Regions from separate parts of the Bradyrhizobium sp. USDA 4501 genome, predicted to be linked through region 1. Evidence: riboswitches for the same ligand, from Rfam matches in the RefSeq annotation. Region 1 holds a riboswitch; the other holds the start of a gene.
The links. A riboswitch is a leader RNA that binds a small molecule or an ion and turns the genes downstream of it on or off. The one in region 1 is predicted to bind glycine.

Region 1 (14,674 bases):
CGATGACCGCCGTCTCGCCGCAGACGAAACCGGTGGCATGATCGAGGAAGATGCCGCGGCCGATCCTGGCGGCCGGGTTGATGTCGGTCTGGAACACGGCCGAGGAGCGGCTCTGCAGGTAGAAGGCAAAATCCTTGCGGCCCTTCTGATAGAGCCAGTGCGCGAGACGGTGGGTCTGCAGCGCGTGAAAGCCCTTGAAGTAGAGCAAGGGATCGATGAAGCGCGAGGTCGCCGGATCGCGGTCATAGACGGCGACGAGATCGGCGCGGAACGCGTTGCCGATATCGGGCTCATCGCGCAGTGCCTCGCCATAGGTCTGGCGGATCAAATCGCCCGACAGCGCGGCGTGATCGAGCCGCTCGGCAATGCGATGGACCACCGAATCTTCCAGCCGCTCATGATGCAGCACGGTCGCATAGATGAAGGATGCGAGTTCCGGCTCGCGCCGCAGGATGTCCTCCGCCTCGCCGCGGATTCGATCCCAGATCGGATCGAGCGCCGCAAGCTTGCCTCCCTGCGGATTGACCTGATGAACTGCCATAGCTGCTCTCGCAATTCGGTTGTTCTGATGTGCGTTATAGCACGATGGACCCAGCGCGTCCCGGGATGGCTCAGTACGGTAAACCCCAGCCGAACACCCCGGGCCGGCGTCTAGGGGAATTGGTCGGGATTTTGCCGAAATCAAGCCGTGCTTCTGCAACTATTGGCGGATTTCGTCCCCCGTGTGGTTTTGGGCATGGTCGGCCCCAATAAAAGGGGGAAACATCATCAATACCCGGAGTTTAGGTGCCCGCCTGACCGACGCGCGGTCGGTCTGGATCGCGACCATTGCCATCCCCCTCCTGCTGCTCGCCCCTGCCTTCTGGAACGGCTATCCGCTGCTTCAATGGGATACCGGCGGCTATCTGGCGCGCTGGTATGAGGGCTACCTGGTGCCGAGCCGGTCCACGGTATTCGGCATCTACCTCCATGTCGGCGAGACATCGGATTTCTGGCTCAACCTCGGCATCCAGACCCTGGCGACGCTGTGGATCCTGCAGCTGACGCTGCGCGTGCTCGGCCTCGCCCGGCCGGTCCGGCTGATTGCGATCAGCCTCGCGCTGATCGCAACCACCGCTTTGCCCTGGCTGGCCAGCATGCTGCTGACCGACATCTTCGCCGGCCTTTCGGTGCTCGCGCTCTTCATCCTCATCCTGCACGGCGAACGGATCTCGACGCTGGAGAAGGCGGTGCTGTTCGGGTTCATCGCGTTTTCGGCCGCCACGCACAGCGCGACGCTGGCGGTGCTGCTCGGCCTGTGCTGCGTCGGCTGGATGCTGCGTCCATGGCTCGGGCAGCGCATCCCATTCGCGGGCCTCGTGCAAGGCAGCCTGACCACCGTCGCCGGCGCGGCGATGCTGCTGGCGGCGAACTTTGCGCTGTCCGGACAGCTGGCCTGGACGCCCGGCGGCTATGGCGTCGCCTTCGGCCGCATGCTGCAGGATGGCATCGTCGCGCAATACCTGCACGATCATTGCGCGACGGAGAAGCTGAAGCTCTGCCCCTATCGCAACGAGTTGCCGCCGACCGCGGACGACTTCCTGTGGGGCCACAGCATGTTCAACACGCTCGGCCGCTTCAAGGGACTGAATGACGAGATGGGCACCATCGTGCTGCGCTCGCTGGCCGAATATCCGGAATGGCAGGCAAAGGCGGCGCTGACGGCAACCGCCGACCAGCTCATGCATGTCGCGACCGGTGAAGGCACCAATGGCTGGATCCCGCATACCTACGGCATCATCGAGCGTTACATTCCCAAACAGGTCCGGCCGATGCGCGCGGCGCGGCAGCAACGCTGGCACCTCGACTTCACCGCGATCAACCGCATCCACGTGCCGGTCGCGCTGGGCTCGATGCTCCTGGTCGTCACCCTGTTCGGCCGCGGACTGTGGCAGCGGCGGCTCGACGATCTGACGTTGCTGGCGGGCACGGTCACGCTCGCCCTGCTCGGCAATGCCTTTGTCTGCGGCGTGATCTCGGGACCGCACGACCGCTACGGCGCGCGCATGGTGTGGGTCGCGACCTTCGTGGTGCTGATCGCGGCCGCGCGCGCCTTCGCCAGGGATGAAGCCGACGATCTATTTTCGCCGCGACAGGAAGTCGATGACCCCGGTCTTGTAGACCTTGTCGCCGACCGCCCGCATGTGATCGCGGTTCGGAATGTCGAGCACCTCCGAACCCGGAATGATCCGGCCGAGCGCTGACGCCGAGCCCGCAATCTCGTCCTTGCTGCCGACCGCGATCAGAACCGGCACGCGGATGCCGGCCGCCTCCTCGCGCGTCATCAGGCGGCGCGAGCCGCGCAGGCAGGCGGCGAGCGCGCGGCGGTCGGAGCGGGTCTGATCGGCAAAGGCGCGGAAGGTACGGCCGACCGGGTCGGTGACATCGTCGAGCGACGGCGCCTCCAGCGCCAGCGCGACCGCCTCGCCGGGGCCGCCGCCCTCGATCAGTCCGATGCCGATCCCGCCAAGGATCGCCGAGCGCACCCGATCGGAATTCTCTCGCGCCAGGATCGCGGTCATCCGCGAGCCCAGCGAATAGCCCATGATGTCGGCGCGCGCGATTCCGAGATGGTCCATCAGCGCAATCACGTCGCCGGCCATGGTCGCGATCTCGTACTGCGCGGCATCGTAGAGCTTGGCGGATTCGCCGTGGCCACGATTATCGAGCGCGATCACCCGACGGCCGGCCTTGACGAGATCGGACACCCAGGTCGGGTAGATCCAGTTGACGTTCTTGCTCGAGGCAAAGCCGTGCACCAGCACGATCGGTTCGCCCGCGCCTTCGTCGATAAAGGCAATTTCAACATCGCCGTGATGGAAACTCGGCATCATCCATTCCGTTTGTTCTTGGGATTTGCGATTGGCGATCGACAGGCGACCGCAAGCCTAACCCTGGGCGGGCATACTCGCCAAGCTGGCCTGAGCGGCCATCTGCCGCCTCAGGCGCAGCGCCTTGCTTCGTCTGAGCCACCAGGCGGTGGCCCGTTCGGTGGTGGCCTTGATCGACGACAGGAAGCCGAACAGCGCCAGCAGCGCGCCGAACAGCCACATGGTGAGATTGAATGCGCCGGCCGCCAGCAGCAGCGCGCCGCGGCCGAGCAGCTTCAGGATCGCGCGGGTCTGGCCGCCCTTGACCTCGGCTATCCGCGCCGCCCGCGCGATCTCCTTCGGGTTCTCGGCGACCTTCAGCGTATCCCGCGCAGCGCGAACCCCGGCCGCCTCGCCGATGCGCCCGACGTCCTTGGCGACGCGCACCAGCGCGCCGGCCTTCTCGGCGCGGAAGGCCGCGCGGATCGCGGTTGCGGTTTCCACCGGCCGCAGCACCGAGCCGGATACGACCGCCTCGCGCAGCGCCGGCTGATCGACCACCTCGCGGGTCGAGCGTCCAGCCCATTCGATCATCCCCTCGCTCAGCCGTCCGGCCTTGCGCGTATCCTTGACCAGCGTCAGCCCGGCGCGCAACGGCCCGGCGCTGCCGACCGACACATAGGTGGCCGCGGTCACCGCGAGCCCGGCGGCCGCGAGGCCGAGCACCAGCTGGTCGGTGTCCTCGCCCATCACGAGGTGCTTGCCCTCGCGCACGACATCCCTGACATCGCCGAATACGAACAGGTCGCCGGCGACCGTGCCGGACAGGCTTGCGACATCGTCGGCATTGCCGGTCACCAGGCCGGTGGCGAAGCCTTTGGCGAAATGAATGGTGGATGATTGCTCGACGCGCCCGTCATCGACGCGCTTTGTGAGATCATCACCAAGTGCGATGTTCTTCTCGCCGGCGAGTTCGACAAAGCTGGCCGCAAGGTCGGCATCACCGGAGGCCAGCGCCGCCTCGATATTGTCGGAGATCAACGCCGGGTTGTTGCGCAGCACGGAATTGAGCCTGATGTCGGCGAGCGCAGCGGGATCGTCCCGCGCCGCCAGCACGGTGCCGGCATCACGGGCGTGCGGCCAAATAGCCGCGCCCACGGCAGCACTTGCTGCCACGCCGACCATCGCCAAGCTGACGCGCACCCGATTCATCCCGATAAAACCTCTAGTTTTATTCGCCTTGGAGATAGTGTGCCGTTTTTGCGACACAACGGCTCCGACCAAAGGAGGGCTTCTCTGGGACGACAAGATTGTGTCGAATTTGCATGAGCAAATGAGCCATCGGGGCTCTAGGAATCAACTGTTCCCGCCAGTATGGTGCGCGGCATTTCGCGATGCCGCATGCTGTTGATTGCGTCTGCCCATCGTTGCCATCAAGGTGAGAATATGTCCGACCACGTCGTCCCGCACTTCCATAACGATGCCGGTGTCTCGGTGATCGAAATCGGATCGCAGGAGTTCATGTGCGTCGGCGCCAACCCGCCGTTCGACCATCCGCACGTGTTCCTCGACCTCGGCAATGACAACGAGATTATCTGCCCGTACTGCTCGACGCTTTATCGCTTCGCATCCGACCTCGCGGCCGGCGAAGCGCGGCCGCCGGAATGCGTGCTGAAAGACAAGGTCGCCTGACCGCTCCGTGGCGCTGACGCGAACCGTCATCGTTGCAGGCGCCGGGATCGGAGGACTGACGGCGTCGCTGACACTGGCGGCACAGGGCTTTCGCGTCGTCGTGCTGGAGAAGGCCGAACGGCTCGAGGAAGCCGGCGCCGGCATCCAGCTCTCTCCCAATGCCAGCCGCATCCTGGTCGAGCTCGGGCTCAAGGAACCGCTTGCGCGGCGCGCGGTCACGCCTGAATCCGTCAACGTCCTGAGCGCGCGGGCCGGTGGCGAGATCGCACGGATGCCGCTTGGCCAGGCCGCCGAGTTCCGCGCCGGCGCACCCTATTGGGTGATCCACCGCGCCGATTTGCAGGCCGCGCTGCAGGCCGCCGCGAGCGACCATCCCGATATCGATCTGCGGCTCGGCTGCCAGTTCGAGGATGTGACCAAGCATGCGCGAGGCCTCACCATCGTGCAACGCCGCGGCAATTCACGGCAGGAGGAATTGGCCGTTGCGCTGATCGGCGCCGACGGCATCTGGTCGTCGGTGCGCGGGCATTTGTTTCCGGATGTACAGCCGCAATTCTCCGGCCTGATCGCCTGGCGCGGCACGCTGGACGCCGCCGCCCTGCCGCGTGAATACACCGCACCGCGCGTCCAGCTCTGGATGGGACCGGACGCGCATCTCGTCGCCTATCCCATCTCGGCCGGACGCCAGATCAACGTGGTCGCGATCGTATCGGGCACCTGGAACCGGCCGGGCTGGAGCGAGCCCGGCGACATCAACGAGATCAAGGGTGCATTCGCCACCGCGCGCTGGCCCGCGACGGCGCGGATGCTGATCGGCGCGGTCGACGGCTGGCGCAAATGGGCGCTGTTCACCCTGCCCGACATCGGCCGCTGGAGCGAAGGCGCGGTGACGCTGCTCGGCGATGCCGCGCATGCGATGCTGCCGTTCGCCGCGCAAGGCGCCGGCATGGCGATCGAGGATGCGGCCGTGCTCGCCAAGGCCTTGAGCGACAGCACCGGGGAAAACACCGCGGGCATTCCCGCCGCGTTGACGCGCTACGCACGGGTGCGACGCGGGCGCGTGCTGAAAGTGCAGCGCCTGGCGCGACAGCAGGGCCGCATCTATCATTTGCGCGGGCCGGCGGCGATCGCGCGCGATCTGGCGATCCGCGCCATCGGTCCGGAGCGGATGCTGGCGCGGCAGGACTGGATTTACGACTGGCGCGCCTGAGCTCGGCCAATCACGACCGACCCGTCTGGAAACGCCGGCTTAGTGGACGAGGCCCCGTGGCGCGCGCGGGCCCTTCGCCGCCGGCGTGGGGGTAGCGGGGGCAGCGGCCGCAGGCGTGTCCGGCGTGCTTTCATGGCACCTGCCTTTGCGCCAGGCCTCATCCGCCAGCTTCTGCTGGGAGTGGATCGAGATCAGCTCGTTGCGATAGACCATCTCGGAGACGACAGTACCGCCGACGCCGGTCTCCGCCTTGGCCATCAATTTTTCCTGATCCGCCGCGCGGGTCTTGAGATTGCTGCGCTCGTTCTCGAGCTGCTTGCAATCATAAAGCTCGTACTTGGCGGGATCGGCGAATGCCGACGGCACGGTGTCGCCGATCTGCGCGCAGCCGGAAACGCCCGCGGCCGAGGCGAGCAGCGCAATGACGGCCGCCGCGCGCGACAGCTTCAGGCGGCGTGGGAAACGAACGGACATTCAGCTTTCTTAACCGGGACAGTGTTGAGATTGCCTAAAGCAGCCACCGGTGTCCGGATTGAGGCTCAATCGCGGCGGCGCGCTGCTTATCCCAATGCCCGGCCGCCGAGGCAAATGGAATTGCGGGCCGCCGCTTAAGCCTTTGAAAGCTCACCTGTTAGCACCGGATAATGACAATTCCACTCCGCGCCCAAACGCGCTAGAAATCGGCGCGCCTGGCGCAACGCGGACGTGGCGGAACTGGTAGACGCAAGGGACTTAAAATCCCTCGATGGCAACGTCGTGTGGGTTCGAGTCCCACCGCCCGCACCAACCTTCGCATGCCACGCGCACCCGAGCGGGCCAGCGTCGTGTTTTCCGGCTGTGGCGCAGTTCACACACCGCGGTCGCTGTCTGTCGTAGTCTTGCCCGCATTGGAAATTCCGGCCGCGCATTTTCGCGGCTGTTGCATTTCGAAATCAATTTTGGTCGGAGGCGGCGATGGAGATTGCAAACTGCAATCGGATTGCGAAGGGCAATCGGATTGCCAGCGAAACGGCGCGCGATCATGGTGCCTTTACTCTCCAGCATGGCGACGATGCGGCTCATTGCAGCAACGGGCTCGATGCACAGAAATTCCGCGACGCTGCGCCCGACGACCGCGCGATCTACCGGCGATGGATCCGCGGCGCGATCATGGTGTACGGACTGCTCGCGTTTGCCGCTGGAGCGGCGGTCTGGATGAGCGGAACCGACACCGGACCGACGCAGCTCACGAGCCTGTCGAGCCCGAGCAGCATGAGACCAGATCACGGCGATTAGCGGTCGCCGGTTCGGAACCCGTGCACTGCGTATTCGTTGTCATGCCGCAATTGGAGCATGACGATGCCGAACGACGATCCATCCGCGCAGCGCGCAACCAACCAACCCGATCAGCGCAAGGAGCGCCCCTCCCCGCCGCAGCACGCACCACAAGGCGGACCACCGCTCAGCGACGGATTGGAGCAGCTCCGCGACAGCCACACCTGACACGCGACAGCGCGAAAAGAAAATGGCCGGGACAAGTCCCGGCCATTTGTTTTTGCGTCAAGCCGCAAGCTTACTCGGACTTGTCGATATTCCAGAAGATCGGCGTCGCCGGGCCGTCGAGCACACCGGTCAGCGACTTCCGCCATGCGCTCGGAATGGTGTACTGGCCGAGCGGAACGTAGATCACCTGATCGTAGGCCTCGGTCTGGATTTCCGCGGCGATCTTCTTCTTTTCCTCAGCCGAGCCGGCGCGCGCGAACTTGTCACGCAGCTCCTCGATCTTCGGGTCTTCGGCCCAGCCGAACCAGCCGCCATTCTTGCCGCGACCGGTGATCGACGCGTTGACGATCGGATCGGAGACGTCGGCCGCGACCCAGTTGGTGAAGAACATGTTCCAGCCGCCTTCCTTCGGCGGCTTCTGGCTGGCGCGGCGGGTCACCACGGTCTGCCAGTCGGTGGCCTGCAGGTCGACCTTGAAGCCGGCCTCGCGCAACTGCTGCGCAGCCACGACCGGTTGGGCTTTCAACGTCGTGACGTCGCCCGGCGCCATGATCACCACGGGGGTGCCGTCATAGCCGGATGCGGCAAGCGCCTTCTTGGCTTCCGCCAGGCCGTTGCCCTTCACCAGCGTTTCGGCCCCGACGTCGGTCTCGAGCGGCGTGCCGCAGACGAAGAAGGCGCCGCAGATCCTCTGGTACTTGGCGTTGCCGACCAGCGCGTCGAGCACGTCCTTCTGGTTCATCGCCAGGAACGCAGCCCGGCGCACCTTCGGATTGTCGAACGGCGGATAGAGGAAGTTCATGCGTCCGAGGGTCTGGAAGCCGAACTTGTTCAGGACGTCGATCTTGAGATCCGGATTGGCTTCGAGCACCGGCAGCATGTCGAACGGAAGGTTCTCCATGAAATCGATGTCGCCGGATTGCAACGCGTTCACCGCGGTCTGCGCATCGGCCATCGTGACCCACTCGACACGGTCGACCTTGACCACCTTGCCGCCCGCGGTCCAGCTCGCAGGCTCCTTGCGCGGCACGTAGTCCTTGTTCTTCTCATAGACCGCCTTCACGCCCGGCTGGAATTCCGCCTGCACGAATTTGAACGGTCCGGAGCCGATCTGTTCCGGGATCGGCTTGTCCGGCGGCGTCTCGGCCAGACGCTTCGGCATCATGAACGGCACGCGCGATGACGGCTTGCCGATCGATTCCAGCACGAGGCCGTAGGGTTCCTTCAGCTTCAGCGTGATGGTCTTGGCGTCGGTCGCCTCCAGGCTCGCGACGAAGTCCATCAGCTTCTGGCCCATGCCGTCGACCTTGCCCCAACGCTGCAGCGAGGCGACGCAGTCTTCCGCGGTGACCGGCGCGCCGTCGTGCCACTTCAGACCGTCGCGCAGCGTGAACGTGTAGGTCAGCTTGTCGTCGGAAACCTTCCAGTCCGCCATCTGCGGCTGGATCTTGAAATTGGAATCCGTCGCCAGCAGCGTGTCATAGATCATGTAGCCATGATCGCGGGTGATGTAGGCCGTGGTCATGATCGGATCGATGACGCGCAGATCCGAGTGCATCACCGCGGTGATGGTCTTGCCCGCGGCCATCGCCTGCGGCGCGAATGACAATTCCTGCGGCGCGAACGACAGCGCGAGCGCCGTCAACGCGGCCGCTAGCGTGCGGTGTTTCCAACGCGAGATAGGGAACATGCAATCTCTCCTGACGTGTAACTGGTCAAAGCCGGCTTATTCGTTATGCATGTGGTTCGTTATTTAGGCGAACTAACATGCTGTATGGCTTGTGAAATCGAGACTTGCACCAAGCGCCAAGCGCGTCAATCGGTTTCAGGTCGCATCGGACGTACACAAACGAATGAGGCCGCGCGCCAGATTTTGGCTTTACAAAATCGTCGGCTGAGATTTTCGTAACGCGCGCGCGATGCCGGCGCCGTCAGAACAACAAGAGAGAACAACGATGAACCCCGCCAATCTCCCCTTTGATTCCGAAACGATGCTGCAGGGCCTGCGCAGCTGGGTGGAATGCGAAAGCCCGACCTGGGACGCCGCCGCGGTCGAACGCATGCTCGATCTCGCCGCCCGCGAGATGGCGATCATGGGTGCGACGATCGAGCGCATCGCCGGACGCCAGGGCTTCGCGGGCTGCGTCCGCGCCCGTTTTCCCCATCCGAAACAAGGCCAGCCCGGCATCCTGATCGCCGGCCATCTGGACACCGTTCACCCCGTCGGCACCATCGAGAAGCTGAAGTGGCGGCGCGAAGGCAACAAGTGCTTCGGGCCGGGCATCTTCGACATGAAGGGCGGCAACTACCTGTCGATCGAGGCGATCAGGCAATTGGCGCGCGCCTCCTTCACGACCCCGCTGCCGATCACCGTGCTGTTCACCCCCGACGAAGAGGTGGGCACGCCGTCGACGCGCGACATCATCGAGGCGGAAGCCGCGCGCAACAAATATGTGCTGGTGCCGGAGCCCGGCCGTCCGAACAACGGCGTCGTCACCGGCCGCTATGCGATCGCGCGCTTCAACCTGGAAGCCACCGGCAAGCCCAGCCATGCCGGCGCAACGCTGTCTTCCGGCCGCTCCGCGATCCGCGAGATGGCGCGGCAGATCATCGCCATCGACGGCATGACCACCGAGGACTGCACCTTCTCGGTCGGCATCGTGCATGGCGGCCAGTGGGTCAATTGCGTCGCGACGACCTGCACCGGCGAAGCGCTCAGCATGGCCAAGCGCCAGGCCGATCTCGACCGTGGCGTCGAGCGCATGCTGGCACTGTCGGGCACCGCCAACGACGTGACCTTCAAGGTGACGCGCGGCGTCACCCGCCCGGTGTGGGAGCCCGATGCGGGCACCATGGCGCTCTATGAAAAGGCAAAAGGCCTTGCTGCAGCGATGGGTCTCGATCTGCCGCACGGCAGCGCCGGCGGCGGCTCGGACGGCAACTTCACCGGCGCGATGGGCATCCCCACGCTCGACGGCCTCGGCGTTCGCGGCGCCGATGCACATACGCTCAACGAGCACATCGAGGTCGACAGCCTCGCCGAACGCGGCCGCCTGATGGCGGCACTGCTGGCGACGCTGGACTGACATCGATTTGCACTGCACAACACGTTGGCACTGCCGGATCGAAATTTAGCCTTGTCCATTTTTGAGGCTTCGCCTACGGTCCGGCCGTTCAACGCGACGATGCGGGAGAGATCGAAGCGACAACAATCGTGTTGTTGGCTTCGGCGCCGACGGAGCAACCGCCCCGGAAACTCTCAGGCAAAAGGACTGTATCGTCAGGACGATCTGGAGAGAGACGAACATGGCCGCACATCAAGGGCCATGACGTCCACCGAAGGGGATAGTTCGCTTCTGGCCACAGCCCGATGCGGATCAAGCTCTCAGGTACCGTGACATATGGGGCGCCGATGCCGGTTTCACCGGTGGTTCGGCGACTCTAACCCACGGGAGCCTGACGACTATCATGCCACACATCGCGATCATCGGCGCCGGCATCACCGGCGTAACGACGGCCTATGCCCTGCTTGAACGCGGCTACAAGGTGACTGTCCTCGACAGGCATCGCTACGCCGCGATGGAAACCTCGTTCGCCAATGGCGGACAACTCTCCGCCAGCAATGCCGAGGTATGGAACAGCGCCGCGACCATTCTGAAGGGGCTGCGCTGGATGTTGAGAAGCGACGCGCCGCTGCTGATGAACCCGAAGCCGAGCTGGCACAAATATTCCTGGATCGGCGAGTTCGTAGGCCACATCACGCGCTATCGCGGCAACACCATCGAGACCACGAAGCTCGCCATCGAAGCGCGCAAGCATCTGTTCTCGATCGCAGAGCGCGAAAACATCGCCTTCGATCTCGAACGCCGCGGCATCCTGCACGTCTATCACGACAGGGCCGGCTTCGAAGCCGGCCTCAAGGTCAACACGCTGCTGCAGCAAGGCGGGCTCGACCGCCGGCCGGTGACCCCGGACGAGATCCGCGTCATCGAACCCGCGCTGCAGACAACCTGCTATGGCGGCTTCTTCACGCCGTCGGACGCGACCGGCGATATTCACAAATTCACGCGTGGGCTTGCCGACGCCTGCATCCGCCGTGGCGCGAGCTTCGTCCATGAAGCCGACGTCGACACGATCGCACACGGCGATGACGGCTTCCGCATCGGCTGGAACGAAGCTGCTTCACATGATGCTGCGGTCGCGACGCGACAGCAGCTACAGGCGGACGGGATCGTGATTTGCGCCGGCGTGGCGAGCCGCCACTTCGCCAGCCTGCTCAACGACCGCGTCAATGTCTATCCGGTGAAGGGCTATTCGATCACGGTGCAGCTCGATGCGCCGCAAAGCCGGAATGCTCCAACCGTCAGCCTGCTCGATGAGGCTGCGAAGATCGTCACCAGCCGGCTCGGCGCCGACCGCTTCCGCGTCGCCGGCACCGCCGAGTTCAACGGCTTCAACCGCGACATTCGCGCCGATCGCATTCAACCGCTGGTGGACTGGGTGCGGCATCATTTCCCAGAGATCGACACGTCGAAAGTCGTGCCATGGGCGGGCTTGCGCCCGATGATGCCGAACATGATGCCGGTGGTTCGCGCCGGACGGATTCCGGGCGTGTTCTACAATACGGGCCACGGTCATCTCGGCTGGACACTGTCGGCGGCGACGGCGCAGATGGTGGCCCAGGCGATCGACGATTGGCGCGACCTCGACACGCCGCCGATGGCGCCGACGTTCGGTGCCGGGCTCGACGTGCCTGCCAACGCCCGCAAAGCTGAAATCAATCCACCTTCCAGTGGACTGCTTCGAACTTCACCGGAGGAATAATCGCGGCCAACAGGACTGATTAGCTGCACCGCAAAATCCGCAGCACCGATGGCATGGGACTTGCTCAAGTTCTACCGTGAGTCTGCTACCATCTGTGCTACGGTCCGGTGTGCAACGGTCCCGCTGGGGACTTCATCGACCACAACCCAACGGATCAAATTTGCTCGGATATCTGCTTCGCCGCATCCTCGCCGCCATTCCCGTGATGGGCGTGGTGGCTCTGTTCGTGTTCCTGTTGCTGCGGCTGACGCCGGGCGACCCGGCCGCCATCCTCGCCGGCGACAACGCGACGCCCGAACAGCTCGAACGCATTCGGACCTCGCTTGGTCTGAACGAGCCGATCTACATCCAGTTCTACACCTGGATCGCCAAGTTGCTGCACGGCGACCTCGGCGTCTCCCTGATCTCGAACAAGCCGATCCTCGAAATGATCGTCCCGCGCCTCGAGCCCTCGATCTCGGTCGCGCTGGCCACCATCATCCTGTCGATCCTGGTGGCGGTGCCCCTCGGCGTGATCGCGGCGTGGAAGCACGGCACCTGGATCGACCGCTTCGTGATGGGGCTTTCCGTGCTCGGCTTCTCGGTGCCGGTGTTCGTCATCGGCTATGTGCTGATCCAGATCTTTGCGATTGATCTGCGCTGGGTTCCGGTACAGGGCTTCAAGAGCATCTCGGCCGGCTTCGGTCCGTTCTTCCAGCGCCTCATCCTGCCGACCTGCACACTCTCCTTCATCTATGTCGCGCTGATCGCACGCATGACGCGGGCCTCGATGCTCGATGTGCTCGGCGAGGATTACGTGCGCACGGCGCGGGCCAAGGGCATCGGCGAGACCGGCGTGCTGCTGCGCCATGCGCTGCGCAACGCCGCCGTGCCGGTCATCACGGTGATCGGTTCCGGCTTCGCGCTGCTGATCTCCGGCGTCGTCGTCACCGAGAGCGTGTTCAATCTGCCCGGCATCGGCCGCCTCACCGTCGATGCGGTGCTGGCGCGCGACTATCCGGTGATCCAGGCGATGATCCTGTTGACGTCGGGTATCTACGTCGCGGTCAATCTGTTGATCGACCTCGCCTACACCCTGCTCGATCCTCGTATCCGGTACTGAGCAATGGCGATCGAAACCCTTCCCGAATCCTCGCTTCCCGTCACCCGGCCGTTCCGCGTCAAGTTCGGCTTCCTGACGTCGACGCCGATCATCGCGGTTGCGACGATCAGCCTCGCCCTCATCATCCTTATGGCGATCTTCGCGCCGCTGCTTGCGCCGCACGATCCTCTGCTGCTGACGCCGTCGCAGCGGCTGAAGCCGTCGAGCGCGCAATATCTGCTCGGCACCGACGCTTATGGCCGCGACCTGTTGTCGCGCATCATCTACGGCGCACGGATCTCGCTGGTGATCGGGCTCGGCGCCGCCGTCTGCTCGATCGCCATCGGCCTTCTGATCGGCCTCGTCGCCGGCTTCTTCCGCTGGGTCGATGCGGTGCTGATGCGCGTGATGGACGGCTTGATGGCGATCCCCGCCATCCTGCTCGCGATCGCCGTGGTGTCGCTGTCGGGCGCCAGCATCTGGACCGTGATGGTCGCGATCACCATCCCCGAGATCCCGCGCGTGGCGCGGCTGGTGCGCTCGGTGGTGCTGACCGCACGCGAGGAACCTTATGTCGAGGCCGCGATCTCGCTCGGCACCAGCCTGCCGAAGATCATGTGGCGGCATTTGATGCCGAACACGATCGCGCCGCTGATCGTGCAAGGCACCTATGTCTGCGCGTCCGCGATCCTGACCGAGGCGATCCTGTCGTTCCTCGGCGCCGGCATCTCGCCGGAAACGCCGACCTGGGGCAACATCATGGCCGAGGGCCGCGCCTATTTCCAGGTCAAACCGTCGCTGATCTTCTGGCCGGGGCTGCTGCTCTCGATCGCCATTCTCAGCGTCAACCTGATCGGCGACGCCGCCCGCGACGCGCTCGATCCCCGCATGAAGCAGCGTGAGGGCAAGTGACGGCTTCAGCTCTTCTGAAGCCGTCATTCCGGGGCGATGCGAAGCATCGAACCCGGAATCTCGAGATTCCGGGTCTGGTGCTGGCGCACCATCCCGGAATGACAGTGGGTAAATTCCTTCACAGCGCCAAGAGACCCTGACATGACCAACGTCGTCCTCGACATCAGCAATCTCGTCGTCGGCCTCGGCCGCAAGGCGGATGCGCATCGCATCATCGACGACCTCTCGCTGCAGGTACGTGAAAGCAAGACGCTGTGCCTGGTCGGCGAAAGCGGCTCGGGCAAGTCGGTGACATCGCTCACCGTGATGGGCCTGCAGCAGAAGGGCACGCTGGTGCCGTCTGGCGGCAGCATCAAACTGGTCGGCGAGGAACTGCTCACCGCCAGCGACCGGCGGCTGCGGCAACTCCGCGCCACGCGGATGGCGATGATCTTCCAGGAGCCGATGACCGCGCTCAATCCGGTCGTGCCGGTCGGCCGCCAGATCGACGAGGTGCTGCGTGCCCATACCGATCTCGACGCCCGCGCGCGGCGCCAGAAGATTTTGGCGATGATGGAGCATGTGCGGCTGCCGGACGTGGAGCGCATCTTCTCCTCCTACCCGCACCGCCTCTCGGGCGGTCAG
Region 2 (14,674 bases), 170 kb from region 1:
GGCCTAGAGCCGAGATGCAAAGCACGTCGGCTGCAATTCGCTAATGCCCGGTACGGAGATTTCAGCTTCGCGTTCGATCCGGAATTTTGTGCAGTTTGTTTCAGACGACACTCCATTTTCAGCACCAGGAGATTGATCAAATGCAGACGCCCACGCCAAACCCCCGAGGAGCAGAGTTCTGGAACAGCACCATGGGGCACTCATGGGTTTCGCAGCAAGCCGTGATCAGCGAAGTCTTCACGTCGGTCACCAACGTCAGCCTGGGTGCCGCGGCGGCAAAGCCGGGTGAGCGTGTCATCGATATCGGATGCGGCACCGGTGACACAGTGTTGGCGTTCGCCAAGGCTGTTGGTCCGTCGGGTGCTGTGCTGGGTGTCGATATCTCGGTCCCGATGCTGGATCTGGCCAAGCATCGTGTCGCCGAGGCGGGATTTGGCAACGTGACCTGTGCGCTGGCCGACGCAACGATCTACGGCTTCGAACCGCGCTGGGCGGATCTGGTGTATTCGCGTTTTGGCCTGATGTTCTTCGATGACCCGGTCAGGGCCTTCACCAACATCCGTAGCGGCATGAAAGCGGGCGGGCGGCTGGTGTTCGTCTGTTTTCGCACCATGCCGGAGTCGCCGTGGTTTCGCGTACCCATCGAGGCGGCCCGACCGCACGTGCCGCCACAGCCGCCGCTCGATCCATTGGCGCCCGGGATGTTTTCGTTCGCGCGCGAGGATCGCGTTCGCGGCATCCTGACCGAGGCCGGGTTTCACGAGATTGCGCTCAAGGCCACCGACGTGCCGATCCATGGCGGCGACATCACGCAAAGCATGGCCTTCATCACGCAGGCCGGCCCGCTGCCTGCGCTGCTCGAGAATGCCACGGACGATCAACGTCATCGCGCCATGGAAGCGGTACGCAACGCGCTCGCCGCAAGCCTCGGAGCGGATGGGCGCGACCTGCATGTGGGTCTGTGGCTCGTGTCGGCACGAGCCTAGCGAGATGCTGCCTTCGGGATTGTGACGGCAGAAATCGTGCCATCTGCGGCGCACCAACACGGTGTCGTCCTGGCGAAAGCCAGGCGAAAGCCAGGACCCATTACCCCAAATCTCAATTGTTGCGCGACGCTGCGGCCTCGATCCCTTTCACAATCCAATGCGGTGGTTATGGGTCTTGGCTTTCGCCAGGACGACGTGTGGAAAGAGACGCTTACTCGAATCCCGATCTTTTGCTCCGCGGACAGAGCAATTGCGTAAGCTACCGCTCCTGCCGCAGCCCCGCCTCCAGCCGGGCGAGCTCGGCGTCGAGGTCGCGCTCGACATCGGCCACCCGCATGTCGACCACCCGATAGTCGCGCGCTTCGAGCCAGGCTCTGCGCTTGGCGCGGTCGGCCCCGATGGCCTCGCTCTCGTTCGGGTTGACCAGCTCGATCGCAAGCCGGTGCACGAAGGAGACAAAGTCGGGGATGTGGCGGCCGACCGGGGTCTGGCGCTTGAACTGGCCGGCGAAGCGGCGGTCCCGCGTCAGCGCCTGCCACAGGATCCGTTCGGCGTCGGTCGGGTTGCGGCGAAGCAGCCGGGCGAGGCCGCGCACCGTGCTGCTACTGTCAGCGGTCGCGCCGCCCTGCCCCTGCTCGGCGAGCAGCGCCCGCAAGCGCGTCGCCTGGGCGCCGTCGAGCACCCCGCCCTTGGCCGGGCCCTTGCGGCCCTCGGCGATCGCCATCACCACGCCGTGCAGCGTGTGCATGTCCTGCTTGGTCGGATCCATCCGGGTGAAGATGTTGCGCAGGTTCACCAGCATGGTGTCGCGCTTCTCCGCCGGCCGCAGGAACTCGACCTTATCGAGCTCGGCGACGAGGTTGTCGAAGAACGCCTGCATCTGGTGCTGGGAGGCCGGCTCGGACCGCTCGGGCATCGCGAACGGCAGCGCACCCGCGGTCGAGAGCTTGAACCACTCGTAGCCCATCAACAGCACCGCCTGCGCCAGATTGAGCGAGGCGAAGCCCGGATTGACCGGGAAGGTGATGATGCGGTTGGCGAGCGCGACCTCCTCATTGGTCAGGCCGGCACGCTCGCGCCCGAACAGGATGCCGGCGCCGCCGCCGGATGCGACATGACCGACGATCTCACCCGCCGCGCCCTCCGGCCCGACCACCGGCTTGGCCTGGTCGTGGGCCCGGGCGGTGGTCGCAAACACCAGCGTGAGATCGGCGATCGCCTGCTCGACGGTGTCGAACAGCTCGACGGAACCGATGATGTGGTCGGCGCCTGCGGCCGCGCGCTGGGCGGCAATGTTCGGCCAGCCGTCGCGCGGGTTGACGATGCGCATCCTCGACAGCGCGAAGTTGCCCATCGCGCGCGCGGCCATGCCGATGTTCTCGCCAAGCTGCGGCTCGACCAGGATGACGACGGGACCGGCAAGGTCGTGCCCTGCCTTGGTCTTGTCGGTGCCGGACATCTCACTTCACTTTCTGATTCAACATCTGAAGATTTTGAATCAGCTTCCGAAGCGGCTGATTCAAAGTCTCATACTGGTCCCCGCAACCAGCTTTGCACCGGTTTTGTGCGGGACCAATTTCTCCAAGCAGATAACAGGGTTAGCGGCGATTGCGAATCCTGAATCGGAATCCCGATCGCACAGAACGAGGCCCGCCGCTTGTGCGCGCTTGGCCTTCGGATAGGCTATCAACCACAACCAAAGCGAAGCTGTAAAGGCACGCTTGAGACGCCGGTTGAACGGCGAGGCACTTTGGACCGAAGCACTTTAGGTCGAAGCACTTGGGTCAAAGCACATTGGGGGGACGACGATGCGGGGCAGATGGACGCTGGCGATTGTGGGCCTGATCTTGATCGTGGCGGGGGGCCTGCTCGCCCACCTCACGCAGACCGCAGGCGGCATCCGGATCGAGGATGTCAGGTTCAAGGGCGCCAAGGGCAACACCATGAGTGCCCTGCTCTATGTCCCGCCGAACGCGACCGCGCAAATTCCGGCGCCCGGCATCCTCGCCGTTCACGGCTACATCAATTCTCGCGAGACCCAGGACGGCTTCGCCATCGAGTTCGCCCGCCGTGGCTATGTCGTGCTGGCGCTCGACCAGACCGGCCATGGCTACAGCGACCCGCCCTCCTTCGCCAACGGTTTTGGCGGACCTGACGGCCTTGCCTATCTCCGCAGCCTCCAATTCGTCGACAAGGAGAATATCGGGCTCGAGGGCCATTCGATGGGCGGCTGGACCGTGCTGGCGGCCGCCGCAGCTCAGCCCAACGACTACAAGTCGATGGTGCTGGAGGGCTCGTCCACCGGCAAGCCGTTCGCGGCCGAGGGCACCACGTCGTGGCCGCGCAACACCGCGCTGGTGTTCGCCCAGTATGAGGAATTCCCCGACCTGATGTGGGGCGTCCAGCTGGCCCGCGACGTCACCACGAGCCCAAAGCTCTGGGCGCTGTTCGGCACGCAAGGCGCGGTCGAGCCGGGCAAGGTCTATGGCGATCCAGCCAACGGCACCGCGCGGGCGCTGTACACCCCGGCGATGACCCATCCGGCGGAGCACATCTCGCATGAAACGATCGGCTACAGCCTGGACTGGTTCGCCAAGACGTTGAAGGGCGGCACCCCGCGCCCGGTCGACGATCAGATCTGGTTCCGCAAGGAGATCGGCACGCTCATCGCCCTCATCGGTTTCATTGCCCTTGTCATCGGGACGTTCGACGGGCTGCTGGAAGCCAAGACGTTCTCCCGCCTCCGGCTGCCGGCGGTTGCCGACGGCACCATGCCGCCGCATGAGGCTGCCAAGGGCCGGCGCTGGACCACGGCGTTCATCCTGTCCGCCTTCATCCCGGCGCTGACCTATTATCCGGCCTTCGCGCTGGGCGGCACCTTCGTGGCCCCCAGCGCATTCCTGCCGCAGGGCATCACCAACCAGATCCTGGTCTGGGCCATCATCAACGGCCTGATCACGCTGGCGCTGATGCCCTTCGCCCCAAGGCGCACCACCCGGGCCGGCCTCGTCGGTCAATCCATCGTGATCGCGCTGGCTTCGGTCGCGGTCGGCTACGCCGCGCTGTGGCTTGCCGACCTCGCCTTCAAGATCGACTTCCGCTTCTGGATCGTCGCACTCAAGTTGATGAGCGCGAAGCAATTCCTCATCTTCCTGATCTATCTGATTCCGTTCACGGCGTTTTTCGTCGTGGCGCTGCACGTGCTGCACCGGAATTTCTCGACCATGGATGCGCCGCGCGGGGCGCTGTACCTGACCAACATCCTGGTGCTGACGTTCGGTTTCATCGTGTTGCTGGTGCTGCAATACGGCACGCTGTGGCTGACGGGGAAGCTGTTCAACCCGGTCCCGGACCCCGGTTTCGTGCCGCTCTCGACCATCGTCGCGATCCAGTTCGTGCCCCTTCTCGCGATCGTCGCCGTGATCGCGACCTTCACCTGGCGGCGGACCGGATCGAGCCTGCCGGGGGCCCTGATCGCGGGCCTGTTCGTGACCTGGTACATCGTGGCCGGGACCGCGACGCAGGCGGCGTTTTAGAGGGTTTTCAAGCGAAGCGGGCACCGGTTCGCGTGAAGAAAACCCGTCAAGAACAAGGGCCGAGAGGCGCTATTCTGGTCCGTCCAGAGTGGCGGTTCTCGGTGAAAAGATGGGCTGAAAGTGCATAACCCCTCCGCTTCCGCCCGCCCCCGGGCGGTGCTATAGCGCAGGCGTATTTTCCACCCCCGCCGTCAAAAGCGCGCCGTTCCCAAGAGGGCCTCCCCGTCATGGCAAAAATCAAGGTATCCAACCCCGTCGTCGAACTCGATGGCGACGAGATGACCCGGATCATCTGGCAGTACATCAAGGACAAGCTGATCAACCCGTTCCTGGATGTCGAACTGCTCTATTTCGATCTGGGCATGGAATACCGCGATGAGACCAACGACCAGGTGACCATCGACGCCGCCGAAGCCATCAAGAAGGTCGGCGTCGGCGTCAAATGCGCCACCATCACCCCCGACGAGGCCCGGGTGAAGGAGTTCGGCCTGAAGCAGATGTGGAAGTCGCCGAACGGCACCATCCGCAACATCCTCGGCGGCTGCATCTTCCGCGAGCCGATCATCTGCAAGAACGTGCCGCGCCTGGTTCCCGGCTGGACCAAGCCGATCATCATCGGCCGCCATGCCTATGGCGACCAGTACCGCGCCACCGACATCAAGTTCCCCGGCAAGGGCACGCTGTCGCTGAAGTTCGTCGGCGAGGACGGCACCGTGATCGAGAAGGAAGTGTTCAAGGCGCCCGGCGCCGGCGTCGCGATGGAGATGTACAATCTCGACGACTCCATCACCGATTTCGCCCGCGCCTCGTTCAATTACGGCCTGATGCGCAACTACCCGGTCTATCTGTCGACCAAGAACACGATTCTGAAGGTCTATGACGGCCGCTTCAAGGACATCTTCCAGGACGTCTTCGACCGCGAGTTCAAGAAGGAATTCGACGCCAAGGGCCTGACCTACGAGCACCGCCTGATCGACGACATGGTGGCCTCGGCGCTAAAATGGTCCGGCGGCTATGTCTGGGCCTGCAAGAACTATGACGGCGACGTGCAGTCCGACACCGTGGCCCAGGGCTACGGCTCGCTCGGCCTGATGACCTCGGTGCTGCTCACCCCGGACGGCAAGACCGTGGAAGCCGAGGCCGCGCACGGTACCGTGACCCGCCACTACCGCGAGCACCAGAAGGGCAAGGAGACCTCGACCAACTCGATCGCGTCGATCTTCGCCTGGACCCGTGGCCTCGCCCATCGCGCCAAGCTCGACAACAACGAGGCGCTGGCAAAGTTCGCCACCACCCTGGAGAAGGTCTGCGTCGCGACCGTCGAAGAGGGCTACATGACCAAGGACCTCGCGCTCCTGGTCGGCGCCGACCAGCGCTGGCTCTCGACCACCGGATTCCTCGACAAGGTATCCGACAACCTCGTGAAGGCGATCGCGGCCTGAGGCCGTCATCCTGGGAAGACAGGTGCGAGCATGACCGTGGCCCTTGTCAGAGCCGTCGTGCTCGCATCGTTCTCGCTCACCACGTCGGCGGCATTCGCTGCCGATCCCCTGCCCGACGCCGTCGCGGCGCCTGGCGAGTCCAAGATCCTCACCGTCCATGCCGAGGGCGTGCAGGTCTATGAGTGCAAGCCGGTCACCGACGGCAAGCTCGCCTGGTCGTTCCGCGAACCGATCGCCACCCTGATCGCCGACGGCCGCACGGTCGGCCGGCATTATGCGGGTCCGAACTGGGAGCATGTCGACGGCAGCGTCGTGACCGCCCGCACCGCCGGCAGCACACCCGGCGCCACCGCCGCCGATATTCCCTGGCTGAAGCTCGAGGTGATCGCCCATCGCGGCAACGGCCTCTTCTCCGGCGTCGCAACCGTGCAGCGGATCAACACCTCGGGCGGCGAGCTCAGCGGCGCTTGCGACAAATCAGGCGCGCTGAAGGGAGCGGCCTACTCGGCGGATTACGTGTTCCTGCGACGGGACTAAGCGTTTTCGAGCGAAGTGGATACCGGTTCGCGTGCAGAAAACGCGCCAAACGAAGAATCGAGGCCTCGTTCCGATTCAATCGGAATGAGGTTCTAGTCGCGGATGCCGCCGTCGATTTCGCGCGGCGCCTGGGCGATCTCTGCGGCGGCAAGGTCGCCGCCGGCCGCGATCGGGTCGGCAAGCCGCGCCTCGGCGGTCTCCCGGACATGCGCGGCGAGCGCCGGCATGCGCTCGATCAGGGCATGGAAGTCCTGCGCATCGAGCACCAGGAGCTTGGTCTTGCGCGCCGCCGTCACCGTGCCGGAGCGGCTGGTCCGCCGCAGCAGCGCGATCTCGCCGAAGAACGCGCCGTCGGAAAGCCGCACAAGCTGGCTCGGCAGGTCGATCTCGACCTCGCCCGCGGTGATGAAATACATCGATGACGCCGCATCGCCGCGCCGCACCAAGACCTCGCCGGCCTCGATGGTCTGCGACCGCAGCAAGCGCATGATGTCGGAAATATCGGCAGCGCCAAGATGTGAGAACAGCGGCACCCGCGCCAGCATGCCCCAGGTCACGACGAAGTCGCGGCGCCGGACCTCGTCGGCGAACGCGGTCGAGATGATCGCGACCGGCAGCGCGATCATCGCGAAGCCGACCACGATCGCGACCACCGTGACGGTCCGGCCGAGCGGCGTAATCGGGACGACGTCGCCGTAACCGACGGTGCCGAGCGTCACGATCGCCCACCACATCGCCTGCGGCATGGTGCCGAACTTGTCCGGCTGCACCCTGTGCTCGATGGCATAGAGCAGCGAGGCAAACAGCAGCACGGCGCCGGTCAGGATCACCACGCAGCCGAACAGCGTGCGCCGCTCGGCATGTAGCGCCGCCAGCAGCGAGCGCATCGCGGTCGAATAGCGCACCAGCTTGAGGAACGGCAGCATGCCGAACAGCACCAGCGCGGTCTTGTCGCCGGTCGCAAGCGCGACGGCCGACGGCAGGAAGGCCAGCAGGTCGATCACGCCGAGCGCCGAGAAGGCGTATTCCAGCCGCGCCCGCGCCGGCGTCATGTCGCGCAGCGAGTGGCCGACCACGCTCCAGAGCCGCGCGGCATATTCCAGCGCGAAGGCGATGACCGCCGCGATCTCGATGGTCGTCAGCAGCCAGCCGAACTGCGCGTCGATCTCGGGCACGGAGGCCAGGATCGCCGCCAGCACATCGACGGCGATGATGGCGACGATGACCCGGGCAAAGCGCAAGCCGCCCGAATGCGGCAGATCATCGCGTTCGAGCAGCTCGTAGAGACGGTCGCGCAGCCCGGGATCGCCGATCGTGGGCTTAAGCGGAGCCGTCGCCACGATCAGCCTCTCCGTCAGGCGCCAGCCGATGCCTGTTGGGTCATGGCCTGTTCGATCGCCGACAGCGCGGCGTCGGCCTTGGCGCCGTCGGGCCCGCCGGCCTGCGCCATGTCGGGCCGGCCGCCGCCGCCCTTGCCGCCGAGCACCTCGGAGCCCTTGCGCACGAGCTCGACCGCGTTGAACCGCGCGGTCAGATCGGCAGTGACGCCGACCACGATGCCGGCCTTGCCGTCCTCGGTGACGCCAACGATCGCGACCACGCCCGAGCCGATCTGCTTCTTGCCGTCGTCGACGAGACTCTTGAGATCCTTGGTCTCGACGCCCTCGACCGCGCGCGCCAGCAGCTTGACATTGCCGACCTCGCGAACGGCTGAGGCGGCGCCGTTCGACGCACCGCCGCCGCCCATCGCGAGCTTCTTGCGGGCGTCGGACAAATCGCGCTCGAGCTTCTTGCGCTCTTCCATCAGAGCTGTGATGCGCGCCGGCACGTCGTCGATCGTGGTGCGCAGCTCCAGCGCCGCGGTCTTGGCCAGCGCGATGGTGTCGTTGGCGTGCTTGCGCGCATGATGCCCGGTCAGCGCCTCGATACGGCGCACGCCGGACGCGACCGCGCCCTCGCTGGTCACGGAAATCATGCCGATGTCACCGGTGCGGCGGACATGGGTGCCGCCGCAGAGCTCGACCGACCAGCCAAGCGCGTTCTGGCCGTGATCGCGGGCGCCCTTGCCCATCGACACGACGCGAACCTCGTCGCCGTATTTCTCGCCGAACAGCGCGCGGGCGCCGGCCTCGCGGGCATCGTCGACGCCCATGACCCGGGTCGTGACCTCGTCATTCTCCAGCACGACATCGTTGGCGATGTCCTCGATCCGGGCGAGCTCTTCCGGCGTGATCTGCTTCGGATGCACGAAGTCGAAGCGCAGCCGGTCCGGCGTCACCAGCGAGCCGCGCTGCGCGATGTGATCGCCGAGCACCTGGCGGAGCGCCTCGTGCAACAGATGCGTCGCCGAATGGTTGGCGCGGATCGACGAGCGCCTGGTGTGGTCGACCTCGAGCTGTAATGCGGTGCCGACACCGAGCGTGCCCTGCTCCACCGTGCCGAGATGCACAAAGAGATCGCCGGCCTTCTTCTGCGTGTCGGTGACGCGGAACTTAACGCCCTCCCCGGTCAGCACGCCGGTGTCGCCGACCTGGCCGCCGGACTCGCCGTAGAACGGCGTCTGGTTCAAGACGATCGCGCCGCTCTCGCCGGCCTTGAGGCTCGCGACTTCGGCGCCGTCCTTGATCAGCGCCGTCACCGCGCCTTCCGCGCTCTCGGTCTCGTAGCCCAGAAACTCGGTCGCGCCGAGCTTCTCGCGCAGCGGGAACCAGATCGCTTCGCTCGCCGCCTCGCCGGAGCCCGCCCAGGACGCACGCGCCTTGATGCGCTGGCGCTCCATCGCGTCGGTGAACGCCGCCTGGTCGACGCTGATACCGCGCGACTTCAACGCGTCCTGGGTCAGGTCCAGCGGGAAACCAAAGGTGTCGTACAGGGTGAAGGCGGTGTCGCCGTCGAACATGTCGCCCTTCTTGAGGCCGGCGCTCTTCTCGTCGAGCAGCGACAATCCGCGCACCAGGGTCTTGCGGAACCGCGTCTCTTCCAGCCGCAGCGTCTCCTCGATCAGCTTCTCAGCGCGCACTAAGTCCGGATAAGCCTGGCCCATCTCGCGGACCAGCGCCCAGACCAGCCGATGCATCAGCGGCTCGCTCGCGCCGAGCAGCTGCGCATGGCGCATCGCGCGGCGCATGATCCGGCGCAGCACATAGCCGCGGCCCTCGTTCGACGGCAGCACGCCATCGGCGATCAGGAAAGCCGACGAACGCAGATGGTCCGCGATCACCCGGTACGACGCCACGTTCCGCGCGTTCGGCCCATGGCCGAGCGCCGACGATGCCGCATCGATCAGGTTGCGGAACAGGTCGCTCTCGAACACGCTTTCGACGCCCTGCAAGATCGACGCCATGCGCTCCAGGCCCATGCCGGTATCGATCGAGGGACGCGGCAGCGCCACGCGCTCCTCCTTCGTCACCTGCTCGTACTGCATGAACACCAGGTTCCAGAACTCCAGGAAGCGGTCGCCGTCCTCCTCAGGCGTGCCCGGCGGACCGCCCCAGATGTGCTCGCCGCGATCGATGAAGATTTCGGAGCACGGCCCGCACGGGCCGGTATCGCCCATCGCCCAGAAATTGTCCGAGGTCGCGATCCGTATGATGCGGTCATCCGAGAAGCCGGCGATCTTCTTCCAGTGGCCCGCCGCCTCGTCGTCGTCGTGGTAGACGGTGACGAGCAGCTTGTCCTTCTTCAGCCCGAACTCCTTCGTGATCAGGTTCCAGGCCAGCTCGATCGCGCGCTCCTTGAAGTAATCGCCGAACGAGAAGTTGCCGAGCATCTCGAAGAAGGTGAGATGGCGCGCGGTGTAGCCGACATTGTCGAGGTCGTTGTGCTTGCCGCCGGCGCGCACGCATTTCTGCGCCGTGGTGGCACGCTGATAGGGACGCTTCTCGATCCCGGTGAAGACGTTCTTGAACTGCACCATGCCGGCATTGTTGAACATCAAGGTCGGGTCGTTGCGCGGCACCAGCGGCGACGAGGCCACGATCTCGTGCCCGTTCGCCTTGAAGTAGTTCAGAAATGTCGACCTGATGTCGTTGACGCTGCTCATGTTCATCCAATCGGAAAAAGTGGCCGGCCAGCCGCAAAAAGGCGTCATTTTCCGGCCGAACGCTTTTAGACATTGCCAGCTGCGGTGTCCAGAAACTGTGCAGGCGGATCATGGGCTTGCCGCGGCAGCACAAAGCCCATTGGATAGTTGCTGCAGCTGCGTTGACAGTCTTGGTGGCGCCGTGTTTTCTACCTACCTATACCTAGTCACGTCGGGAGAGACCGGCCTTACCGCCGGCGCCGAAGGAGCAACCGCCCCGGAAACTCTCAGGCAAAAGGACCGCGTGACGTCTGACATCTGGAAAGAGACGCTGGGGTTCGCCCCGATGCGTCCGCCGACGGGATAATACTCTCAGGCACAGCGACAGATGGGGCTTTCTGCAGGTTTCTCAAGGGGAAATAGGTCCCCGGCGGGAACCGCGAGGGCCCTGTGATGCTTGCGCGCGAAACCTCCCCGCTGAAACAGACCCCGCTGCACGCGCTGCACCTTGCGCGGGGCGCCAAGATGGTGCCGTTCGCCGGCTATGACATGCCGGTGCAATACGCGGCTGGCGTGCTGAAGGAGCACCTGCACACCCGCAAGGAAGCCGGCCTGTTCGATGTGTCGCACATGGGCCAGCTCGTGCTGAAGGCCAAATCCGGCAAGGTCGCGGATGCCGCGCTCGCACTGGAAAAACTGGTGCCGCAGGACATCGTCGGCATCGCGCCGGGACGGCAGCGCTACGCGCAATTCACCAATAATGACGGTGGCCTGCTCGACGACCTGATGGTGGCGAATTTCGGCGATCACCTGTTCCTGGTGGTCAACGCCGCTTGCAAGGCCGAGGACGAGGCGCATCTGCGCGCGAATCTCTCCGACGCCTGCGAGATCATCTCGCTGGCCGACCGCGCGCTGATCGCGCTGCAGGGCCCGAAAGCGGAATCGGCGTTGGCGAAACTTTGTGCAGATGTCGGTTCGATGAAATTCATGGATGCCGGTCCGCGCCGGCTCAGTGACGTCGACTGCTTCGTCTCGCGCTCCGGCTATACCGGCGAGGACGGCTTTGAGATTTCCGTGCCCGCAGACAAGGTGGAAGCCCTGGTCACCGCGCTGCTCGACAATCCCGACGTGTTGCCGATCGGGCTCGGCGCGCGCGACAGCCTGCGGCTCGAAGCCGGGCTGTGCCTCTATGGCCATGACATCGACACCACGACGACGCCGGTCGAAGGCGCGCTGGAATGGTCGGTGCAGAAGGTTCGCCGCAGCGGCGGCGCCCGCGCCGGCGGCTTCTCCGGCGCCGACAAAATTCTCGCGCAATTCGCAGATGGCGCTGCGCGCCGACGGGTCGGCCTGAAGCCTGACGGCCGCGCACCGGTGCGCGAAGGCGCCGCGCTGTTCGCCGATGCCGGCTCGACCGAGCAGATCGGCAAGGTGACCTCGGGCGGCTTCGGCCCGAGCCTCAATGCGCCGGTTGCGATGGGCTACCTGCCCACGGCCCTTTCCGCCGTCGGCACCACCGTTTTCGCCGAAGTGCGCGGCCAGCGGCTGCCGCTGAAAGTCGCCGCTACGCCCTTCGTCCCCAATACCTACAAACGCTGAACGCCAAAGGATCGACCCCATGACGACGCTGTACACGTCCGACCACGAATGGCTCCGCATCGAGGGCGACGTCGCCACAATCGGGATCACCGACTATGCGCAGTCGCAGCTCGGCGACGTCGTGTTCGTCGAACTGCCCAAGGTCGGCCGCAGCCTGAAGCAGGCCGAGGCCGCCGCTGTCGTCGAATCCGTCAAGGCCGCCTCCGACGTTTACGCGCCGATCTCCGGCGAGGTGGTCGAGGTCAACGACGCGCTCGCCGCCGAGCCCGCACTGGTCAATTCCGACGCCGGCGGCAAGGCCTGGTTCTTCAAGCTGAAGATTGCCGACAAGGGCGAGCTCGGCGGCCTGATGGACGAGGCCGCCTACGCCGCGCACACCGCCTAAAGGATCACTCCGAGGATCACGTCATGAACGCGCCCTTCAAGCCGATCAACGAAGCCGCCACCGATTTCGTCCGCCGCCACATCGGACCGTCGCCGCGCGACGTCAACGCGATGCTGGAGACGGTCGGCGCCGCGAGCCTGCAGGCGCTGATGAACGAGACGCTGCCGGCGTCGATCCGGCAGAAGGCGCCGCTCGATCTCGGCCGGGCGCTGAGCGAGACCGAGGCGCTCGCGCATATGGGCGAGCTCGCCGCGCAGAACCAGGTGTTCACCTCGCTGATCGGCCAGGGCTATTCCGGCACCATCCTGCCCGCCGTGATCCAGCGCAACATTCTGGAGAACCCGGCCTGGTACACCGCCTATACGCCGTACCAGCCGGAGATCAGCCAGGGCCGGCTCGAGGCGCTGTTCAACTTCCAGACCATGATTTGCGATCTCACCGGGCTCGACGTCGCCAACGCCTCGCTGCTCGACGAGGCGACGGCAGCGGCGGAAGCGATGGCGCTCGCCGAGCGGCACTCGCAGGTCAAGGCGAAGGTGTTCTTCGTCGACAAGGAGGTGCATCCGCAGACGCTGGCGGTAATGCGCACGCGCGCCGCGCCGCTGGGCTGGGCGCTGGTGGTCGGCGATCCCTTGACCGAGCTCGACAACGCCGATGTGCTCGGTGCGCTGCTGCAATATCCGGGCACATCGGGCGCGGTACGCGACCTCAAGCCTGCCATCGCGTCGCTGCGCGCCAAGGGCGCGCTTGCGATCGTCGCGGCGGACCTGCTGTCGCTGACGCTGCTCGCCTCGCCCGGCGAGCTCGGCGCCGACATCGCGATCGGCTCGGCGCAGCGGTTCGGCGTGCCGATGGGGTATGGCGGACCGCACGCCGCCTATATGGCGGTGCGCGACACGCTGAAGCGCTCGCTGCCCGGCCGCATCGTCGGCCTCTCGGTGGATTCGCGTGGGCAGCCCGCCTATCGCCTCGCGCTGCAGACCCGCGAGCAGCATATCCGCCGCGAGAAGGCGACCTCGAACATCTGCACCGCGCAGGTGCTGCTCGCCGTGATCGCCTCGATGTATGCGGTCTATCACGGTCCCGAGGGCCTGACCCATATCGCACGCAGCGTGCATCGCCGCGCCACCGTGCTCGCGGCCGGCCTGCGCAAGCTCGGCTTCGCGCCGACCAGCGAAGCGTTCTTCGATACCGTAACCGTCGAGGCTGGTAGCAAGCAGATCGAGCTCGTCACCCGCGCGCAGGCGGAGCGGATCAATCTGCGCATCGGCGCGACCACGCTCGGCATCGCGCTCGACGAGACCTCGACGCCGGAGACGGTCGAGGCGGTGTGGCGCGTGTTCGGCGGCAAGCTCAGCTATGCCGAGATCGAGGCCGGTGCGCACGAGGCGCTGCCGAAGGAGCTGCGGCGCACCAGCGCCTTCCTCAGCCATCCGGTATTCAACACGCATCGTTCCGAGACCGAGCTGCTGCGCTACATGCGCAAGCTCAGCGATCGTGACCTCGCGCTCGACCGCGCGATGATCCCGCTCGGCTCCTGCACGATGAAGCTCAACGCCACCACGGAGATGATCCCGCTGACCTGGCCGGCGTTCGGCAATCTGCATCCGTTCGCGCCCGCGGATCAGGCCAAGGGCTATCACGCGCTGTTCAAGCGGCTGGAGCAATGGCTGTGCGACATCACCGGCTATGAGGCGGTCTCGCTGCAGCCGAACTCCGGCGCGCAGGGCGAATATGCCGGATTGCTGGCGATCCGAGGCTATCACCTCGCGCGCGGCGAGCCGCACCGCAAGGTGTGCCTGATCCCCTCCTCCGCGCACGGCACCAATCCGGCCTCGGCTGCGATGGTCGGCATGGAGGTCGTGGTCGTCGCGTGCGATGCGCGCGGCGACGTCGACGTCAATGATCTTCGCGCCAAGGCGGAGAAGCACTCCGCCAACCTTGCCGCGGTCATGATCACCTATCCGTCGACCCACGGCGTGTTCGAGGAGCATATCCGCGAGATCTGCGACATCGTGCATGCCCATGGCGGCCAGGTCTATCTCGACGGCGCCAACATGAACGCGCAGGTCGGACTGTCGCGGCCCGGCGATTACGGCGCCGATGTCAGCCATCTCAATTTGCACAAGACCTTCTGCATTCCGCATGGCGGCGGCGGCCCCGGCATG

Region 2: linked by a shared signal. The riboswitch ahead of gcvT (glycine cleavage system aminomethyltransferase GcvT) and the one ahead of ACVWZM_RS36105 (D-amino acid dehydrogenase) in region 1 are both predicted to bind glycine.

The regions. Positions count from the first base shown of each region.
Region 1 covers NZ_JBSSEX010000001.1:7,806,516-7,821,189, reverse strand. Annotated here, with positions in the region: gene cysE (serine O-acetyltransferase) at 1-541, opposite strand, end outside; partial or broken gene ACVWZM_RS36155 (hypothetical protein) at 723-2,114, shown strand; gene ACVWZM_RS36150 (alpha/beta fold hydrolase) at 2,118-2,870, opposite strand; gene ACVWZM_RS36145 (hypothetical protein) at 2,928-4,061, opposite strand; gene ACVWZM_RS36140 (zinc-finger domain-containing protein) at 4,296-4,541, shown strand; gene ACVWZM_RS36135 (FAD-dependent monooxygenase) at 4,549-5,751, shown strand; gene ACVWZM_RS36130 (twin-arginine translocation pathway signal) at 5,791-6,225, opposite strand; tRNA gene ACVWZM_RS36125 (tRNA-Leu) at 6,451-6,537, shown strand; gene ACVWZM_RS36120 (hypothetical protein) at 6,706-7,026, shown strand; gene ACVWZM_RS36115 (ABC transporter substrate-binding protein) at 7,304-8,923, opposite strand; gene ACVWZM_RS36110 (M20/M25/M40 family metallo-hydrolase) at 9,189-10,319, shown strand; glycine riboswitch at 10,412-10,518, shown strand; glycine riboswitch at 10,525-10,633, shown strand; gene ACVWZM_RS36105 (D-amino acid dehydrogenase) at 10,702-12,057, shown strand; gene ACVWZM_RS36100 (ABC transporter permease) at 12,218-13,159, shown strand; gene ACVWZM_RS36095 (ABC transporter permease) at 13,163-14,050, shown strand; gene ACVWZM_RS36090 (ABC transporter ATP-binding protein) at 14,192-14,674, shown strand, end outside.
Region 2 covers NZ_JBSSEX010000001.1:7,640,911-7,655,584, reverse strand. Annotated here, with positions in the region: gene ACVWZM_RS35310 (class I SAM-dependent methyltransferase) at 141-986, shown strand; gene ACVWZM_RS35305 (TrmJ/YjtD family RNA methyltransferase) at 1,246-2,445, opposite strand; gene ACVWZM_RS35300 (alpha/beta hydrolase family protein) at 2,795-4,522, shown strand; gene ACVWZM_RS35295 (NADP-dependent isocitrate dehydrogenase) at 4,750-5,964, shown strand; gene ACVWZM_RS35290 (DUF3455 domain-containing protein) at 5,995-6,501, shown strand; gene ACVWZM_RS35285 (cyclic nucleotide-gated ion channel) at 6,594-7,844, opposite strand; gene alaS (alanine--tRNA ligase) at 7,856-10,543, opposite strand; glycine riboswitch at 10,746-10,834, shown strand; gene gcvT (glycine cleavage system aminomethyltransferase GcvT) at 10,976-12,121, shown strand; gene gcvH (glycine cleavage system protein GcvH) at 12,141-12,506, shown strand; gene gcvP (aminomethyl-transferring glycine dehydrogenase) at 12,530-14,674, shown strand, end outside.